2 regions of the Arthrobacter sp. D5-1 genome follow, and region 2 is predicted to be linked to the other one. Evidence: riboswitches for the same ligand, from Rfam matches in the RefSeq annotation. Region 2 holds a riboswitch; the other holds the start of a gene.
What was found. A riboswitch is a leader RNA that binds a small molecule or an ion and turns the genes downstream of it on or off. The one in region 2 is predicted to bind glycine.
Positions count from the first base shown of each region.

Region 1: another riboswitch for glycine. It lies ahead of gcvP (aminomethyl-transferring glycine dehydrogenase); the one in region 2 lies ahead of gcvP (aminomethyl-transferring glycine dehydrogenase).

Region 1 is NZ_CP014571.1:4,597,435-4,605,196, reverse strand. It holds gene AYX22_RS21305 (NAD(P)(+) transhydrogenase (Re/Si-specific) subunit beta) at 1-69, shown strand, start outside; gene AYX22_RS21300 (hypothetical protein) at 158-412, shown strand; gene AYX22_RS21295 (hypothetical protein) at 568-915, shown strand; gene AYX22_RS21290 (amino acid-binding protein) at 928-1,821, opposite strand; gene mscL (large conductance mechanosensitive channel protein MscL) at 1,978-2,454, opposite strand; glycine riboswitch at 2,768-2,866, shown strand; gene gcvP (aminomethyl-transferring glycine dehydrogenase) at 3,016-5,868, shown strand; gene gcvT (glycine cleavage system aminomethyltransferase GcvT) at 5,880-7,028, shown strand; gene gcvH (glycine cleavage system protein GcvH) at 7,082-7,465, shown strand; gene glyA (serine hydroxymethyltransferase) at 7,462-7,762, shown strand, end outside.
Region 2 is NZ_CP014571.1:1,164,996-1,172,757, reverse strand. It holds gene gcvT (glycine cleavage system aminomethyltransferase GcvT) at 1-761, opposite strand, end outside; gene gcvP (aminomethyl-transferring glycine dehydrogenase) at 773-3,619, opposite strand; glycine riboswitch at 3,801-3,898, opposite strand; gene AYX22_RS05505 (TetR/AcrR family transcriptional regulator) at 3,991-4,530, opposite strand; gene AYX22_RS05500 (MFS transporter) at 4,603-6,153, shown strand; gene AYX22_RS05495 (sigma-70 family RNA polymerase sigma factor) at 6,227-7,042, opposite strand; gene AYX22_RS05490 (flagellar protein FlgN) at 7,254-7,762, shown strand, end outside.

The DNA of each region.
Region 1 (7,762 bases), 1.3 Mb from region 2:
ACCACCTTGTTGTTCGGAGATGCCAAGGATTCACTGACCAAGGTCCTGGGCGCGGTGAAGGGACTCTAGGAAAAACCCGCGAACCGCGTCATGTACTGGCCCGTGGCGGCACAAGTCTTTACAGACAGTTTGTCAAGCACCGCTAGGAGTCATTGACGTGAAGGACAGCAACAAAAAATCGTCGACCGGGACGCCTTTCAGCCACATCGAAGGCAGGGCCGTGACCAGTTGGCGGGTCCTCGTGGGCCAGACGGTGGAGGTCTGGCGGTACAACGAGGTAGTGGACCAAGGCTGCGTGGAGTCCGTCACCTATGACGGCAAAGTCCTCTGGCTTGCCCAAAGCGGGCCCATAGAGCGGAGGTTGGTGGAGAAAGAGCGGGGAACCGGTCTCAGGATCCGGCTGGTGGACTGACCGCTATGGCTGGGCGCGGTAGCTGAGCCTGAGCGCCGGGGCTGCCATTCCGGCCCTCCGACCCAACGGCCTTTCCACCCGTCCGCCGGCGTCCTATGCTGGGCTGCACGAGCTTCCGGATTCAGCCCAAGCCACCAACCCCAGCGAGGTGCGCCATGACAGTGAAACTCAACAAAAAGGCCTTTGACCATGCGAAGCGCCTGGTCACGGACGGCAAGGTGGTCAAGGACACCCGAGACGACTGGAGTGAGCACGCGCCCTCCACCAAGGACGAAAATGCCTTCCTGGACAAGCACGGGCACGCCGAATACTCCAAGTGGTTCCTCGGGGTGGACGACGACCACCCGGATGACCAAAAGGGCCACTACAAGTTCCCCATCGGTGATTTCACGAAGATCCACCGCTGTGGTGTGATCGCCGCCGAGAGTAGGGCCGGCCAGTACGACTACGACGACATCCGGGATGCCCTGGGGAAGCTCCTCGAGAAGATCGACCAGGACTGAACGCTGTGGGGTTCAGCAGCGCGCTCTCTCCGGGGCCGCCGGGCTGTGCGCCAGGATCTCCGCGAGCTCAGCCAGCCTATGCGCCCGCGCGGACTCGGCCGGCGTGAAGGGTTCGCCGGGTCGGGAAAAGACCAGCGGGCCATTCCAGGCCGTGGGGATCTTGAGGACGTCCGGTGAAGGCCCGACGCCGGCGCTCGTCTCGGGCGCCGGATGCTCCGGATCGCTCGGGACGACTTTGGCGGAAAGCAGCTCGGCCACTGCGTGCGGAAGTTCCTTCGGGTTTCCGGCAATCCGGGTCGCCAGGGTCAGTGCTTTGGTCTGGCCATCTGCCATGGCCAAAGCGGTGGTGGGCCAAACAAGGGACCCACACCCGCCGCCGTCGGCCAGGGCTTTCAACAGTTCCTGCTCGGTGACGTCCCCCGGGGCGGAGAGAACAAACTCGTCCATGACAGTTCCGATGTGTCCCGGGGCGAGGGACCCGGCTCTCATCACCGGGTGGACGTGAAGGCTGAGGATGTTCGTGCCCAACTTGGACAAGGACTGTGTGACCGTCTGCAGTGAACCCGGCTGGTCCAGCAGCACTGTCCGGGCCCGCCACAAGGCCGGTGCCAGATGTAGTCTGTGCCGTTGGCGGAGGGCCGGCGCGTGCAGCCAGCCCCGGAGGACCTTGGCAGCTGAAGGTTCGGCCACCCAGATCACCAAAACGGTGGCGGTCACTGCAAGCAGCAGCACCTTGGCCACGTAGGGGAGGGTGGTTCCCACCACGGCCGCATGAACCAACAGTTCGATAGGAAGCATCACCGCGATGTTGGCGAGGGTGAGCCGGGCCTTGTGAGGTTCAGGCAATTGTCCGCAGACATCACACAGAAGATCCGCGGTGACGGAAGTGCTCGGGTTGGGCTTCATGTTCCCATGCTGCCCTCCCCCCGTTTCGCGCCGGTTGCCAGCGCGTCACGTTCTGTGGACGGGCCGGTGAACGTGCAAGAACCCGGCGCCCTCGCGGAGAGAACACCGGGTTCGGTGAAGCAACTGGGAACTGATGCCCGCAGGGAGCCGGCGATCCTAGCGGGTTCGGTCGGAATCGAGTTCGGAGTCCAGGTCCGACCCAAGGCCAGAGGTCCGGGCAGTGCTGCGGGCGGCAGCAGCGTCCTTCAGGAGGTCGCGGATTTCGGCCAGAAGGGCAGTATCTGCCGGAAGCGGCTCTTCCTCGGGCTCCTCGGTGGAGAGGCGGTCCTTGACCAGGGAATTGATCTTGTTCATGGGTGCCACAAAGATGAAGTAGACCACGGCAGCGGTGATCACAAAGGTCACGAGAGCCGTCAGCACGGCACCGATGTTGATGAAGGTGGCGGGGTTGTCCTGCCAGATCCTGAAGCCGAGACCATCAGCGTTCACTCCGCCTGCGGCGGCGATCACGGGGTTAATAATGTTGGTGGTGAAGGCCGCAACGAGGGCTGTGAACGCACTGCCGATGACTACGGCAATGGCCAACTCGATCACGTTGCCGCGAAGTATGAAGTCCTTGAAACCCTTGAACATGGATGATCCTCCGAATAGGTGCAGTGTCTGCCTCCAGCAGAGATCAAAATACCACTCCGGGGTTTCCAGCCGGTGTAAGCGGGGATGTGAGAGAGCGTTGGTGGGAAGGGCTCGGGATGTGAGAGAGCGTTGCTTTCTCCCACATCCCGGCACACCCATGACTCCCTGTCAGGCGAGCAGGGACCTGGTGTGGTCGTTGAGGAACATTCCGCGGGGGTCGAACTCGATGCATCAGTAACCACACCTTGCTTGCACTTTTTCAAAACAACCCGCTATGGTGTGAAGCGTGTCACTCATGGTGGCGCAACGCTTTTGATCTGCGGCGGGAGAGTCCTGCCGGTACATCCAGTCAGGCGCCGTAGGAGCAAATCCTCCCCAGGAATCTCTCAGGCCCATGTACCGCCGCGGTTAGGCAACTCTGGAAAGCAGTCCGGGCAACCGGGCTCACCGACGGTGCAAGCAGGCAACCATTCCTGCGGAATCTCTCAGGTCCAATACAGAGCGGGGAGGAACCCCACATCATCGTGGCGCTCATTGGGCGCCTGAATCATGGAGTTCCTCTTGACTGTTCAATCAACCCCCACCGCCTTCGCGGACCGGCACATCGGCGCCCGCCGCCAAGCCGACGTTGACACCATGCTCAAGGCCATCGGCTACGACTCTGTCGACGGCCTGGTAGACGTCGCGGTCCCCGATTCCATCCGGCAGGACACCGCCCTGAAGTTGCAGGACGCCCTCACTGAAGTCCAGGTCCTCGCCGAGTTGCGCAAACTGGCTTCCAAGAACAAAACCGCTGTCCAGATGATCGGCCAGGGCTACTACGACACCGTGACGCCCCCGGTGATCCGCCGCAACATTCTGGAAGCTCCCGCTTGGTACACGGCCTACACGCCGTACCAGCCGGAAATTTCGCAGGGCCGCCTTGAAGCGCTGCTCAACTTCCAGACCATGGTGCAGGACCTCACCGGACTTCCCGTAGCCAACGCCTCGCTGCTGGATGAAGCCACCGCCGTTGCCGAGGCCGTATTGCTGATGCGTCGGGCCAACAAGTCCAAGACGGCCAAGGACGGCAAGACCGTCCTGGACGCCGACCTCCTCCCGCAGACCATCGCGATCGTCAAGGGCCGTGCTGAGGCCCTGGGCTTCGAGGTGGAGATTGCTGACCTGTCTGCCGGTCTTCCCGATGGCGACATCAACGGCATCGTCCTGCAGCAGCCCGGCGTTTCCGGCCGCATCTTCAACCACTCCGGCGTCATCGCCGACGCCAAGGAACGCGGTGCCCTGGTCACCGTGGCCGCTGATTTGCTGGCGCTTACCCTCATCACGCCCCCGGGCGAGCAGGGTGCCGATATCGCCGTCGGAACTGCGCAGCGCTTCGGTGTCCCGCTGTTCTTCGGCGGCCCGCACGCTGCCTACATGGCCGTTCGCGAAGGCATGGAACGTACACTTCCCGGCCGCATCGTTGGTGTTTCCAAGGACAACGCCGGCGTCCCCGCGTACCGCTTGGCCCTCCAGACCCGCGAGCAGCACATCCGCCGCGAAAAGGCCACGTCCAACATCTGCACGGCCCAGGCATTGCTCGCCATTGTCGCCTCGATGTACGCCGTCTACCATGGCCCCGAGGGCCTGAAGGCGATCGCCGAGACCGTCCACGGCCACGCACGTACGCTTGCCACCGCCCTGCAGAAGGCCGGCCGCGAACTCGTCTCCGAGGCCTTCTTCGACACCATCACCGTCCGGGTCCCGGGCAAGGCCGACAAGGTCATCGCCGCCGCGGAAGCCCGCGGCATCAACCTGCGGTTCATCGACGCCGACACCGTTGGTGTCTCCGTTGATGAAACCACGACGCCGGACGTCCTCTCCGCGGTAGCCGTCGCCTTTGGCGCCGGACCCGTAGGGGACGCGGCCGGGTTTGAGCTGCCCTCTGACGTGGTCCGAACGTCCGACTTCCTGCAGCATCCGGTGTTCAACACGCACCGTTCCGAGACGCAGCTGTTGCGCTATATCCGCAAGCTGTCCGACCGGGACCTTGCTCTGGACCGCACCATGATCCCGCTGGGCTCGTGCACCATGAAGCTAAACGCCACCGCTGAGATGGAGGCGATTTCCTGGCCGGAGTTCGCCTCCATCCACCCGTTCGCTCCGGACCACCAGACTGCTGGTTGGCGGGAACTGATTGAGGACCTGGAAGCTGACCTCACGGAGATCACGGGCTACGACCAGGTCTCCATCCAGCCGAACGCCGGTTCCCAGGGTGAGCTCGCAGGTCTGCTGGCGATCCGCGGCTACCACTTGTCCCGCGGTGACGAACAGCGCACTGTCTGCCTGATCCCGGCGTCGGCCCATGGCACCAATGCAGCGTCTGCTGTACTGGCGGGCATGAAGGTAGTCGTGGTGGCCACGGCTGCTGACGGCACCATCGATCACGCGGACCTGACCGCCAAGATTGAAGCCAACAAGGACGTCCTGTCCTGCATCATGATCACCTACCCGTCCACGCACGGTGTGTACGACGCCGACGTGCGGGAGGTGTGCGACGCGATCCACGCAGCCGGCGGCCAGGTCTACGTTGACGGTGCCAACCTGAACGCGCTGGTTGGCTTGGCACAGCCGGGCAAATTCGGCGGCGACGTGTCCCACCTGAACCTGCACAAGACCTTCTGCATCCCGCACGGCGGTGGCGGACCGGGTGTTGGCCCTGTTGCTGCGAAAGCCCACTTGGCTCCGTTCATGCCGGGCGACGCGAACAAGGCTGCGCACGAGCCTGGTCATGGTGTCGCGATTTCCGCCTCACGTTACGGCTCTGCCGGTGTACTGCCGATTTCCTGGGCGTATGTGAAGCTCATGGGTGGGCAGGGGCTGACGGAAGCTACCAAGTCGGCCCTGCTTGCAGCCAACTATGTTGCTTCCCGCCTGGATGAGGACTTCCCCATCCTTTACACGGGTGAGGGCGGGCTCGTGGCGCACGAGTGCATCCTTGACCTCCGCGAACTGACCTCCCGCACGGGTGTCACGGCCGAAGACGTGGCCAAGCGGCTGATCGACTTCGGCTTCCACGCCCCCACCCTGGCGTTCCCGGTTGCCGGCACGTTGATGGTGGAGCCGACGGAGTCCGAGGACCTCGTGGAGATTGACCGCTTCATCGAAGCGATGATCACCATCCGCGCCGAGATTGAGCAGGTGGCCAGCGGTGATTTCACCGTTGAGAACTCGCCGCTGCGCAACGCGCCGCACACGGCTGCCGCCGTCGTGAATTCCGGCTGGGACCGGGATTACCCGCGCGAGCAGGCCGCCTTCCCGGTCCACCACCTGAAGCAGGACAAGTACTTCCCGCCGGTAGGCAGGATCGACGGCGCCGCCGGTGACCGGAATCTTGTGTGCTCCTGCCCTCCGCTCGAAGACTTCGAAAACTAAGGACTCCTGACATGTCTGAGAACTACACCGCTCTCTACGAGCAGCACAAAAAGGCCGGTGCATCCTTCACGGACTTCGGCGGCTGGCAGATGCCCCTGAAGTACGAGTCCGAACTCGCCGAACACCACGCAGTCCGCAAGTCCGCGGGCTTGTTCGACCTCTCCCACATGGGTGAAGTCTGGGTGTCCGGCCAGGACGCTGCGGCCTTCCTGGATTACGCGCTGGTAGGCAAGCTGTCCGCGATCGCCGTGGGCAAAGCGAAGTACTCGCTGATCTGCAACACCGACGGCGGCATCATCGACGACCTCATTACCTACCGCCGACCCTCTCCTGAGGACGGCGTGGACAAGTACCTGGTGGTCCCCAATGCGGGCAACGCCAAAGTGGTCGCCGCGGCGCTGCTGAAGCGCGCGGCCGGTTTCGACGTCGTCGTAGAGGACGTTTCTGCCGAGACGTCACTGATCGCGGTGCAGGGCCCGAACGCCGAAGCCATCCTGCTGACCCTGGTTCCCACCGATCAGCACGCGCTGGTCACCGATCTGAAGTACTACGCTGCGGTTGAGGTTGGGCTGACGTTCGACGGCGGCACCCAGTACCTGCTGCTGGCCCGCACCGGCTACACCGGCGAAGACGGCTTCGAAATCTACGTCCCGAACCTCGACGCCCCGGGCCTCTGGGAAGCATTGCTCGAAGCCGGCGAAGGCCACGGCCTCATCCCGGCAGGCCTCGCAGCCCGCGACTCACTGCGTTTGGAGGCCGGAATGCCGCTCTACGGCAACGAGCTCTCCATCCACGTCAATGCCTACGCCGCAGGCCTCGGCCCGGTCGTTTCCTTAGCCAAGGAAAGCGACTTCGTTGGTCGGGAAGCACTGACGTCGATCAAGGCAGCCGGGGTCGGATCCACCATCGGCCAGAAGCTGGTCGGTCTCAAAGGTACCGGCCGCCGCGCCGCCCGCGGACACTACTCGGTCCTCAAAGACGGCTCGCTCATCGGCGAAGTCACCTCCGGCCAACCGAGCCCCACGCTCGGTTACCCAGTAGCGATGGCGTATGTCGACGTCGAGCATTCAGAGCCGGGCACGACGGTCGAGGTGGACCTGCGCGGGAAGGCTGAGCCCTTCGAAGTAGTCGCGCTCCCGTTCTACAAACGTCGGAAGTAGCCCCTACAGCGGGTGATCTTGAAAAGTTTTCAGTTAGTGAGAGAAGGAATCTTATGAGCAAGGTAGTTGCTGAATTGAAGTACTCGGCTGAGCACGAGTGGGTTGCCGCTGACGGTGAAGGGCCCGTGGGGATCGGGATTTCCGCGGTGGCCGCTGACGCCCTGGGCGACATTGTGTACGTGGACCTCCCGGAGGTTGGTTCCACAGTGACCGCAGGGGAGACCTGTGGCGAGGTTGAATCCACCAAGTCGGTATCGGACCTGTACTCGCCCGTGACGGGGGAGGTGACCGAGATCAACGACGCCGTTGTCACTGATCCCGCCCTCATCAACAACGATCCTTATGGCGCGGGCTGGCTGTTCAAGGTGGCTGCCACAGAAGAAGGGCCGCTCATGTCGGCCGAAGAATACGCTGCAACGAACGGTGGAGAACTGTGAACCCGGTATCTGTAACTGAGTACCAGCAAGTGGTGTCGGCGTCGCTGGACGCCCAGCTGTCAGAGCTGGATCCTGAGATTGCTGCGAAGATCGACGACGAACTGGGTCGCCAGCGCGACGGCCTGGAAATGATCGCCTCGGAGAACCACACGGCCGTTGCTGTCATGCAGGCCCAAGGCTCGGTCCTGACCAACAAGTACGCCGAAGGTTACCCGGGCAAGCGCTACTACGGCGGCTGCGAGCATGTTGACGTGATCGAACAGCTCGCGATCGACCGCATCAAGTCCCTTTTCGGGG
Region 2 (7,762 bases):
GAGAGCTCGTTGCCGTAGAGGGGCATGCCGGCTTCGAGGCGGAGGGAATCGCGGGAAGCGAGGCCTGCCGGGATGAGTTCGCCTTCTTCAGCGGCGTCGGCGATGGCCTGCCAGAGGGCGGCTGCGGAGTCGTTGGCAAGGAAGATCTCAAAACCGTCTTCGCCGGTGTAGCCGGTGCGGGCCAGCAGGAGTTCCTGAGTGCCGCCGTCGACCGTGAACGGGACATCAACCGCCGCGTAGTACTTCAGTTCAGTGACCAGTGCGTGCTGTTCAGCCGGCACAAGGCGGAGGAGGATCGCTTCGGCCAGCGGCCCCTGAACAGCAATCAACGAGGTCTCAGCGGAAGCGTCTTCAACAACGACGTCGAACCCGGCGGCGCGTTCCAGCAGTGCTGAAGCAACAACCGCAGCATTGCCGGCGTTCGGAACCACCAGGAACTTCTGGTCACCCCGCCGGTACGTGATGAGGTCATCGATGATGCCGCCGTCTTCCTGGCAGATCAGCGAGTATTTGGCCTTGCCCACAGCCATGGCGGAGATCTTCCCCACCAGCGCGTAGTCAAGGAACGCTGCGGCCTCTGGACCGGTGACCCAGACTTCACCCATGTGGGAGAGGTCGAACAAGCCCGCGGACTTGCGGACGGCGTGGTGCTCGGCCAACTCGGACGAGTACTTCAGCGGCATCTGCCAGCCACCGAAGTCGGTGAAGGACGCGCCGAGCTTCTTGTGCTCTTCGTAGAGAGCGGTGTAGTTCTCAGACATGGAGTCAGTCCTTAGTTCTCAAAATCTTCGATCGGCGGGCACGAGCAGACCAGGTTGCGGTCACCGGCTGCGCCGTCGATGCGGCCGACGGGCGGGAAGTACTTGTCCTGCTTGAGGTGGTGGACCGGGAAGGCGGCCTGCTCGCGCGGGTACGCCCGGTCCCAATCAGAACTTACGACGGCGGCAGCCGTGTGGGGTGCCTTGCGCAGCGGCGAGTTCTCTACCGTGAATTCGCCGTGGGCAACCTGGTCGATTTCCTTGCGGATGGTGATCATGGCTTCGATGAAGCGGTCGATCTCCACAAGGTCCTCGGACTCCGTCGGCTCCACCATCAACGTGCCGGCAACCGGGAACGCCAGGGTAGGGGCGTGGAAGCCGAAGTCGATCAGGCGCTTGGCCACGTCCTCAGCGGTGACGCCGGTCTTGGCCGTCAGTTCACGAAGGTCCAGGATGCACTCGTGGGCCACGAGTCCGCCTTCGCCGGTGTAAAGCACCGGGAAGTGGTCGTTGAGACGGGATGCGATGTAGTTTGCAGCGAGCAGGGCCGACTTGGTTGCTTCCGTCAGTCCCTGGCCACCCATGAGCTTCACGTAGGCCCAGGAAATCGGCAGGACACCGGCGGAACCGAAGCGGGATGCGGAGATCGGGACGTCGTTGCCCTCGGTCCAGGAGGCTGCATCGCCTGGCATGAACGGTGCGAGGTGTGCCTTGGCAGCAACCGGGCCCACGCCCGGTCCGCCGCCGCCGTGCGGGATGCAGAACGTCTTGTGCAGGTTCAGGTGGGACACGTCGCCGCCGAACTTGCCCGGCTGTGCAAGGCCAACGAGTGCGTTGAGGTTTGCGCCATCAATGTAGACCTGGCCGCCGGCCTCGTGGATGGCGTCGCAGACCTCGCGGACGTCGGCGTCGTACACGCCGTGCGTGGAGGGGTAGGTGATCATGATGGCCGAGAGGGCATCCCGGTGCGCTTCGATCTTGTTCTTGAGGTCAACGTGGTCGATGGTGCCGTCAGGCGCCGTAGCAACAACTACCACCTTCATGCCGGCCAGCACTGCCGAGGCAGCGTTGGTGCCGTGGGCAGAAGCGGGGATGAGGCAAACATTGCGCTGCTCGTCGCCGCGGGACAAGTGGTAGCCGCGGATCGCCAGCAGACCTGCCAGTTCACCCTGGGAACCGGCGTTCGGCTGAATGGAGACCTGGTCATATCCGGTGATCTCGGTCAGCTGCGCCTCGAGGTCGGTGATGAGTTCACGCCAGCCCTCGGTCTGGGAATCCGGAGCGAACGGGTGGATGGAGGCAAACTCCGGCCAGGAAATGGCTTCCATTTCAGCGGTGGCGTTGAGCTTCATGGTGCAGGAACCCAGCGGGATCATGGTGCGGTCCAGCGCGAGGTCGCGGTCCGAGAGCTTGCGGATATAGCGCAACAGCTGCGTCTCGGAACGATGCGTATTGAATACCGGGTGCTGCATGAAGTCGCTGGTGCGCTCCACGGAAGCCTCAAGAGCGAAGCCTTCAGCGGCTTCGGAAACCGAAGCTCCGAAGACATCAAGGAGACCGCCGACAATCTCGGACGTAGTGGTTTCATCAACAGAGATGCCAACCGTGTCAGCGTCGACGCCGCGCAGGTTGATGCCCTTGGCCTCGGCGGCGGCGACGATCTCGCCTGCCTTGCCGGGAACGCGGACGGTGATGGTGTCGAAGAAGGATCCGTGCAGGACCTCGACGCCGGCAGCCTTCAGTGACGCTGCCAGGGTGCGGGCGTGGCCGTGCGCGGTTTCAGCGATCGCCTTGAGGCCCTCGGGGCCGTGGTAAACGGCGTACATCGAGGCCACGATGGCCAGCAGCGCCTGCGCGGTACAGATGTTGGACGTGGCCTTCTCGCGGCGGATGTGCTGCTCGCGGGTCTGCAGCGCCAAGCGGTAGGCGGGGACACCGGCGTCGTCCTTGGAAACGCCCACCAGACGGCCCGGCATGGAACGCTCCAGGCCCTTTTGGACCGCCATGTAGGCGGCGTGCGGGCCGCCGAAGAACAGCGGAACACCCAGGCGCTGCGCGGATCCAACGGCGATGTCCGCGCCCTGCTCGCCCGGAGGGGTGATGAGAGTGAGGGACAGGAGGTCGGCAGCGACCGTCACCAGCGCGCCACGCTCCTTGGCCTCGGCGATCACAGCTGAGTGATCGAAGACGCGGCCGGAAACACCGGGCTGCTGGAGGACGACGCCGTTGATGTCACCTTCCGGGAGACCGCGCGAGAGGTCAGCAACCTCGACCTCAAAGCCGAGAGCCTCAGCGCGGCCCTTCACAATGGCGATGGTCTGCGGGAGGCAGTCTGCGTCGAGGACGGTCTTGCCATCCCGTGCACCTGCGTTCTTATTGGCCCTGCGCATCATCAGGACGGCCTCGGCCACGGCCGTGGCTTCGTCCAGCAGGGAGGCGTTGGCGATCGGGAGGCCAACCAGATCCTGGACCATGGTCTGGAAGTTCAGGAGAGCCTCGAGACGGCCTTGGGAGATTTCCGGCTGGTAGGGGGTATAGGCGGTGTACCAGGCCGGGGACTCAAGGATGTTACGGCGGATCACCGGCGGCGTCACGGTATCGAAGTAGCCCTGACCGATCATCTGGACAGCGGTCTTGTTCTTGGACGCAAGCTTGCGGAGCTCGGCCAGAACCTCAACTTCGCTCAAAGCGTTCTGCAGGGTGAGGGCGACGTCCTGGCGGATGTCGTTCGGGACGGCGGTGTCCACCAGCGAATCAACGGTGTCATAGCCGACGGACTTGAGCATGGTCTCAATGTCGGCTTGGCGGCGGGCGCCAATATGCCGATCAACGAAGGTGGTGGAGGCAGAACTAACCGTCACGAAGGAACTCCATTACTTGGGCGGCGTTTGGGTACGCCACAGCGGCTGGGTTCCTCCCCGCTCTGTATTGGACCTGAGAGTTTCCGCGCGTTGCGTGAACAACCATCGCTTGCACCGTCGGTGAGCACAGCACTCTTTCACCCTTGAGGTGGGCAGAATGCCTGCTGCTTTCCAGAGTTGCCTCGCCGCGGCGGTGCGTGGGCCTGAGAGATTCCTGGGGAGGGTTTGCTCCTACGGCGCCTGCATCACATGCTTGCAGGACTCTCCCGCCGCAGATCAAAGGCATTTTCAGTTATGTATGACCCCGATCAGGGCAGGCCACAGGGGTTAATTGTCCTACGTCACGGTCGCCGCCGCAAATGGACTGCCCGTTACTTCCTCAGCCGCTCAAGGACTCCCAGCAGGATTTCGACGTCGGCCTCCCGCCCGACATTGCCGCCCTCTTGCCCGCCCTCGAACATCGCGTTGAAATAGAGCCCGTCACCCATGTAACTGACTGCCTTGGCAACCTCTGGGCCGACGTCCTCGGCGAGCACGTCCAGCCACCGCTGTTGAATGGCGGCGAATCTGCGACGCGTTTCCTCGTGGGCCACTTCAGCCAATCTGGTGACGGCAACAAAAGCCCGGTCCATCGGCGTGTCCGCCCAGAGCGAGGAGCGAATGAAGTAGGCGGCGGAACCATCGGGCGACGCCTTCATCAGCTCCGTGTCCTCGTCGGCCAAGAGATCCAGCCGTTCAAGCAGGGCCGTGATCAGTGCTTCCTTATTGGGGAAGTGGTAGAGCAGCCCACCTTTGGACACCCCTGCGCGCTTGGCAACGGCGTCGAGCGTGGCAGCTCGCTCCCCCACCTCGATGAGGAGGGCTTCGAAAGCATCCAGGACGGCGTCCCGGGCAACTGGTTTTCGTGGCATGTGTCCATCATTCCCTAAAGGCTCGCCGGGTTGTATTTGAAACTGTACCGTCTGGACGGTATAGTAAATAACATGTACTCGCCGTCCTCAACCCAAGCACCCCGTTCCGCTCGTCCCGATATGGGCCAGGCAGCACCGTGGCGCGATTGGACGGCACTGGCACTCCTGATGTTCCCGGTGCTGCTGGTGGCCGTCGACAACACCGCGCTCACCTTCGCCCTGCCCGAGATCGCCCGATCCCTGGACGTGGGCGGCGTTCAGCTGCTGTGGATTGTTGACGCCTATCCCCTGGTCCTCGCCGCACTGCTCGTCTCCATGGGCAACCTCGGTGACAGAATCGGACGACGGCGGCTGCTGCTGATCGGCAGCACCGGCTTCGCGGCGGTTTCGGCTGCTACGGCATTCGCGCCTTCCGCTGAATGGCTCATTGCCGGACGCGCGGGCCTTGGTGTCTTCGGCGCCATGCTGATGCCCTCAACGCTGTCCCTGATCCGGAACATCTTCACCGATCCCAACCGCCGGCGGCTCGCGATCGCTGTGTGGGCTGCCGGCTTCTCCGGTGGTGCGGCGCTCGGCCCGATCTTCGGCGGCTGGCTGGTGGAGCACTTCTGGTGGGGTGCCGTCTTCCTGGTGGCAGCGTTCCTGCTCCTGCCGCTTCTGGCCTTCGGCCGGGTCCTGATTCCCGAGTCCAAGGACGCCAATCCTGGCCGCGTGGACGTGAACAGCATTGTCCTGTCCGTGGTCACCATGGCCCCGTTCGTCTACGGCATCAAGGAATTCGCAGTTCACGGCTTCGGAGCGTCGGCTGCAGCTTTCATGGGCTTCGGCCTGGTGATGGGCATCCTGTTCGTTCGCCGCCAGCAGCGGATCGAAAACCCCATGCTGGACGTCGCTTTGTTCAAGAACAAGGTGTTCAGCACGGCAATCGTGGCAAACGTGCTGTCCTTGTTCTCCATGACGGGCTTCATCTACTTCTTCGCCCAGCACCTGCAGCTGGTTGAGGGACAGTCCCCCATGGAGGCAGGCATCGCCATGATTCCTGCCCTCCTGGCAACAGTCATCGCAGGCCTGCTGGTGGTGCCGCTGGTCAAGCGTGTCCGGCCCGGCTTCGTTGTCGCTGCTGGTCTGACGCTCAGCGCCATCGGTTACTTGATTGTGGTGGTGGGCGACCACGGCAGCGGCCCGATATTCCTGCTGTCAGCCCTGACCGTTCTCGCCGTGGGCGTGGGTGCTGCGGAGACCATCTCCAACGACCTCATCCTGGCCTCAGTACCTGCCGACAAGTCCGGCGCCGCCTCAGCCATTTCCGAGACCGGCTACGAGTTGGGTTCGCTCTTGGGGACGGCCGTGCTCGGCTCGATCCTCACGGCTTCCTACCAGCACAACCTCATCATTCCGGACGGCGTCTCCTCACAAGCCGCCGGGAAGTCAGGGGAAACCCTCGCCGGTGCTGTTGATGCGGCAGCCGCACTCCCGGCGCCATTGTCGGAAGCGTTGACAGTCGCCGCCCGGACAGCTTTCGAGTCCGGCGTCCACATCACTGCGGCGATTGGGCTGGTCCTGATGGCCGGCGCGGCAGTGCTCGCCGCCGTCGTCCTCCGGCGTGTGCCGAAGGCGCAGTAATCGCATTAGTCCTCGTGTCAAGAACGGAAGGCCGGGTCGCTCAGCGGCCCGGCCTCTTTTACGTGGTGGCTACCTAAACAGCGCTGTTGAGTGAGGACCCCAGGCCCAGGCCGCGGGTGATACCGCCGGTGGTTGCGGTGGCCAGCGCCGACAAGTAGTCGTTGCGGCGCCGCGCCGTGATGCGGGATTCAGGTTCAAAGGCTTGATCCGGGCTGTCCGCGTAATGGGCGGCCAAACCGTCGCGCATGAGACGGATACCCTCGGCCCGCTGCTGCGATACGGCGGCGTGGGTTGAGCCCAGCTCCTCGGCAAGCTCCTTTACGGAACGCCCTGCCAGGTAGATTTCCTGGATCACGAAGCGCATCTTTTCCGGCAAGGCATCGACGGCGGCCCGAAGGTACTTGATGCGCTCATCGGCCAGGACCGAGTGCTCCGGAGATTCGGCAGGAGAGGCCACAGTATCCGCGACGACTTCGTCGAGGGAGGTGAGGGTTCGCGAGGCATCGGCTAACGCAGCCTCAACGTGGCTGCGTTCCACACCGAGCGCGGACGCCATCTCGGCAACACTGGGGCTCCGTCCCAGGACTCCCGTCAGCGTCTCCTGGATGGCCGTGGTTTCCTTGATCCGCTTGCGGGCTGAGCGTGTGGCCCAATCGCCGGCCCGCATCTCGTCCGCGAACGCGCCCACGATCCTGCGGCGGGCAAATGCGCCGAAGGGAACGCCGAGGTCAGGATCAAAGGAGTCCGCCGACGTAATGAGCGCCATGGAACCAACAGAAGCAAAATCGTCGCGCGATAAATGCGTGGCACGCGCGCAAAGGTCAGAGACCAAGTAACCAACGAGCGGAAGGTGCTGCAACACCAGCTCGTTGCGCTGTTCGCGATTCAAAAGTGAGTCCCCCCATGAGACCGGATTACTGAGTTGCAAGAACCTGAAATGCTGAGTCCCGCAAGGCCGCCTAGAGACCAATCACAGCGGCGTTTCGGGACTTCGTTCAGGTACGTGTTCAGTGAACATACCACCTGAAAACGACTCTGCGTGTACGCTCAACAGAAGTAAACACAAACCCTGCCAAATCGTGATTTTGGCGGGCAATAAAATGAATTGGGGAACCGTGGGGGCGGACGAGCTATCGGCAACGCTGTGGCGCGAGCGGAGGCAACTTGATTTCTTGCTTTTCCTGCTCGAAACGCAGCTCCTGCATCTCCGGGCAGGCAACTGGCACCGGCTGAACTTCACCGCGGCCGAACTTGAAAAAGTCCTCGAAAATCTCCGATTCGAATCACTCGCACGCGGTGTTGAGGCGTCCGCGCTGGCCGCCGAATGGAAAGCGCCGGACCATTTGACGCTTCCGGCCCTCATTTCGATCGCACCGCCGGGAATCTGGCCTGAACTTCTTGAGGATCACCGCCGCGGGATGGCTGAACTTCTGGCTGGAATTGACGACGCCGTTGCCGCCAACGTCACGCTGTTGGAGGACTCACAGGCCCCTGCGCCACTCCCGCAGCCCGGTATTGCTGACCTGGCCGGTGACACGGACGATCTTGCGCTCCTGGCCCGGGATGCCAACGTCCAACGCGCCATCACGGCTGTCCGGGGTGCCACGCT